Regions from separate parts of the Billgrantia desiderata genome, predicted to be linked through region 2. Evidence: predicted binding sites of a transcription regulator. Region 2 holds the regulator's gene; the other holds the start of a gene.
The links. The regulator sigma-54, encoded in region 2, starts transcription at its own class of promoters, with help from an activator protein. The targets are predictions, from matches to a motif close to TGGCACNNNNNTTGCTNT.

Region 1 (2,198 bases), on a different contig from region 2:
CACCTGCAGATCGCCGGCCAGCGCCGCCTCGTCGGCATTTTCCTTAGGCACGATCAGCTTGCGTCCGGCCTTGCGTGCCGCCAGCGCCAGCGGCAGCACACCGCTGATGGGGCGCAGCCGGCCGTCCAGCGCCAGCTCGCCGACGCTCTCGATACCCTCGAGCGCCTCGCCGGGAAGCTGGCCGGAGGCCACCAGAATGCCCAACGCGATGGGCAGGTCGAAACGCCCGCCGACCTTGGGCAGGTCGGCGGGCGCCAGGTTGAGCACGATTCTGCGCGTATTGGGGAAGTCGAAGCCGGCGTTGACCAGGGCGCTGCGCACCCGTTCGCGGCTCTCCTTGACGGCGGCCTCGGGCAGACCCACCAGGGTCATTCCCGGCAGGCCGTTGGCCAGATGTACCTCGACCTGCACCTCGGGCGCTTCCAGCCCCAGGCCGGCCCGTGTGGCAACGATCGCCAGCATCTTGCGGTCCCTCGCTTTCCATTTGAGAAACGCTGAATAAATTGGCGAGCGAGATGAAGCGCAAGGCGCACGGAGCACAGGAACCGGAGCCTATGGGGTATAGGTGAGGATTCTGAGCACCGCGCAACGCAGCGATTCGCTCGCGCAGACATTTATGCAGTGTTTTATTAGCGTAAGGGCTAGATACTAGCACTGTGCTGTAGCGAGCTCTCCACGCTGGCTCAGCGCTTGGCTTCGCCGGGTTCGCCGTCGTCCTTGGCCGCATCCTCGGGCAGCGTGAGAGTCGCTTGGGTCACCGGGGTCTCGCGGGCCGCCAGCGCCTTCTCCAGCGCGGCCACCTGCTGCTCCAGCGCCTCGACCCGGATGCGTGTGCGCTGCAGCACGTCCATCAGGATGTCGAAATCCTCCCGCGATACCAGCTCGAGACGGTCGAAGGCGCCGCGTACGACCTGCTGTATCCCCTTCTGCAACTCTTCCGGCGCCTGGGCCGCCCCCTGCAGGCGCTCGCCGAGCTGCTGCGCCAGTCGGCTGATGGGGTCCTGACTCGCCATGGTGCGCTTCTCCTTTCGCCTGGGCATGTTGCCTTACAGCATACGCAAGGCACTGCAACGACGCATTCCCTTCTCGCGCTCCGACATGGCGCACCTGCACCACGCTCAGGCACCAAGCTGGTGCATGGACGTGCAATGCCCCTCCCCCACTTGGTGAATCGAGCCTCTTCCGTCCTGAAAAATGGCTGTAGGGAAAGGTTTTTTTCGGAAATGGCACGTAATGCGCATAAGCAGGGTACAGCAGCTGGCAACCCATCGCCCCACTACCAGCATGGAGAGACGCTAATGAAGCTCATCACCGCCATCATCAAACCCTTCAAGCTCGACGACGTGCGCGAGGCCCTGGCCGACAACGGCGTGCAAGGCATCACCGTGACCGAAGTGAAGGGTTTCGGCCGCCAGAAGGGCCACACCGAGCTCTACCGCGGCGCCGAGTACGTGGTCGACTTCCTGCCCAAGGTCAAGGTCGAGGTGGCCGTGGACGACTCCCGCGTCGAGAGCGTGCTGGATGCCATCTGCGGTGCGGCCAACAGCGGCAAGATCGGCGACGGCAAGGTCTTCGTGACGCCGCTGGAGGATGTGATTCGCATCCGTACCGGCGAACGCGGCGCCGAAGCCGTCTGATCGTCATAACGAGAACAACGGAGAACACTCATGAGTGAACTTGCCGAGTTGAGCTATGCGCTCGACACCTTCTATTTCCTGATCTGCGGCGTGCTGGTGATGTGGATGGCCGCCGGCTTCTCCATGCTGGAAGCCGGCATGGTGCGCGCCAAGAACACCGCCGAGATCCTGACCAAGAACATCGCCCTGTTCGCCATCGCCTGCACCATGTATCTGCTGGTGGGCTACTCGATCATGTACTCGAGCGACGCCGGCGGCATCCTGCCCAACCTGGGCGTACTGATCGGTGGCGAGAACAGCGTCGATGCGGTCACCGCCGGTGGTGAAGACGCCCCCTACTACTCCATGCGCGCCGACTTCTTCTTCCAGGTGGTGTTCGTCGCCACCGCCATGTCGATCGTCTCCGGCGCCGTGGCCGAGCGCATGAAGCTGTGGGCCTTCCTCGCCTTCGCCGTGGTCATGACCGGCTTCATCTACCCCGTCTCCGGCTACTGGACCTGGGGCGAGGGCTGGCTCGACGAACTGGGCTTCTCCGACTTCGCCGGTTCCGGCATCGTGCAC
Region 2 (2,198 bases):
GGCGACTGGGCTGTGACAGTGCGGGCTTCGCGCGTGCGGGATGGCGACGCCGTTGCCGATGCCGGTACTGCCCAGCCGCTCACGGCCGATCAATCGGCCGAAGACCTCCTGGCTGTCGAGGCTCGGGGTGTTCTGCGCAATGAAGGTGCTGAAGAACTCCAGCACCCTCTTCTTGCTGCCCCCGGGAACGTCGAACAGCGCGCGCTCAGGGGGCAGTATGTTTTCCAGTGTCATGGCAACTCAGCGAATGCCGGCGCCCTGGGCGCGGGCCTGGGCCTTTTCCTTGTGCTTGACCAGTTGACGATCGAGCTTGTCGGTCAGCGCATCGATGGCGGCGTACATGTCCGGGTCGGAGGCTTCGGCATGCAGATCGGCACCGGCGGCATGCAGCGTGCAAGCGGCCTGCTGGCGCTCCTTCTCGATCGAGAGGGTGACCTGCACGTTGGTGATGTTGTCGTAGTGCCGTTGGACGCGGTTGAGCTTTTCGCTCACGTAGTCACGCAGGGAATCGGTCAGTTCAACATGATGGCCGGTAATGTTGACTTGCATGACGAGCTCCTTCGTCCTTCGAGTGGTGGTTTGATTGTAACCCTTTTTGCCTCCTTGCAAACCCCTCCGAACGACGCTCTTGTCCGGCGTCAACGCTGCGCGCCGAGTTCAACGAAAGCGCTTGCGTTCGCTCGAGGAAGGTATTCCCAGCGCTTCACGATACTTGGCCACGGTGCGGCGCGCCACCTGAATGCCGTCGTCGGCCAGCAGCTCCACCAGACGACTGTCGGAGAGCGGTTTGCGCGGTGGCTCGTCGGCGATCAGCTTGCGAATGCGGGCGCGAATCGCGGTGCTGGAGTGAGCATCCCCCTCGCCGTTGCCGCCAACGTGGCTGGAGAAGAAATACTTCAGCTCGAACACGCCGCGCGGCGTGTGGATGAACTTCTGCGTCGTGACCCGCGAGATGGTCGATTCGTGCATCTCCACGGCCTGGGCGATGTCGGCCAGTACCAGCGGCTTCATCGCCTCCTCGCCCTGCTCCAGGAAGTCGATCTGGCGGGCCATGATCTCGCGCCCCACTCGCAGCAGGGTGTCGTTACGGCTGGCCAGGCTCTTCATCAACCAGCGGGCTTCCTGCAGGTGATCCTTGAGGAACTGGTTGTCCTGACTCTTGTCGGCGCGGCGCACCAGGGCGACGTAGTCGGGCTGGATGCGCAGGCGTGGCAGCGCTTCGGCATTGAGCTCCACGCGCCAGCCGGACTCGTCGTGATAGGCGACCAGGTCGGGGGTGATGTAGTTGCTGCCGACCTCGGCATAGGCGCTGCCAGGGCGCGGGTTCAGCGAGCGCACCAGGGCAATGGCGTCGTCGAGGGCCTCGTCGTCCAGGCTCAGGCGCCGCTTGAGCAGGCGACGGTCGTCGGCGGCCAGGGCTTCGAGGAACTGGCGCACCAGGCGGCGTGCCTGGGGCAGCAGGGGCGTATCGTCGGGCAGGGTGGCGAGCTGCAGCATCAGGCATTCGCGCAGGTCCCTGGCGAACACGCCGGTGGGTTCGAACTGCTGCAGGCGCAGCAGCACCTGCTCGACCTCACGGGTAGGCAGCCCCTCGAGGCCCTGGCGACGCAGGCCGTCGCGGATCTCTTCCAGCGGCTGGGTCAGGTAGCCGGTGCCGTCGACGGCATCGATCAGGCTTTCGGCGATCTGCCGCTGACGCTCGTTCACATCGATCATCGCCAGTTGCCACATCAGGTGGCCGGCCAGCGTCTGTCCCGCGGCCTGGCGTTCGAAATCGGGGCCTTCGCCGGTGGCGCCGCCGGCGCCGCTGCCATGATCCGGATAGGTATCCGTCCAGTCGCTGTCGGTGGAGAGCTCGCCGGGAATTTCGCTGGCCCAGTCGTCGCTCTGGGGCTCGCTGACGGCTTGTTCGCCGAAGCCGTCGTCGAGCTCGAGCATGGGATTGGACTCGAGGGCCTGCTGGATCTCCTGGCGCAGGTCCAGGGTGGAGAGCTGCAGCAGCGCGATGGCCTGCTGCAGCTGTGGGGTCATGGTCAGCTGAGTGCCGACTCGCAGTTGCAAGGATGCTTTCATGGCCATGAGAATAATGGGCTCATCTGCCGGAAAGACTCTACCCTAGACTGGCCGACGATCACTTGCAAGAGCGCAGAGCTGCAATAAGCATGCCATCGGCAATATTCATGCCCGTTAGGGAATTT

Region 1: a site for sigma-54 is predicted at 1,225-1,242, ahead of C4S71_RS18725 (P-II family nitrogen regulator). Genes of this name have one in related genera too.

Annotation. Positions count from the first base shown of each region.
Region 1 covers NZ_FNVC01000026.1:10,330-12,527, forward strand. The annotation lists gene C4S71_RS18715 (YifB family Mg chelatase-like AAA ATPase) at 1-462, opposite strand, end outside; gene C4S71_RS18720 (accessory factor UbiK family protein) at 684-1,013, opposite strand; gene C4S71_RS18725 (P-II family nitrogen regulator) at 1,299-1,637, shown strand; gene C4S71_RS18730 (ammonium transporter) at 1,668-2,198, shown strand, end outside.
Region 2 covers NZ_FNVC01000002.1:131,919-134,116, forward strand. The annotation lists gene ptsN (PTS IIA-like nitrogen regulatory protein PtsN) at 1-234, opposite strand, end outside; gene hpf (ribosome hibernation-promoting factor, HPF/YfiA family) at 241-549, opposite strand; gene C4S71_RS02945 (RNA polymerase factor sigma-54) at 658-2,079, opposite strand.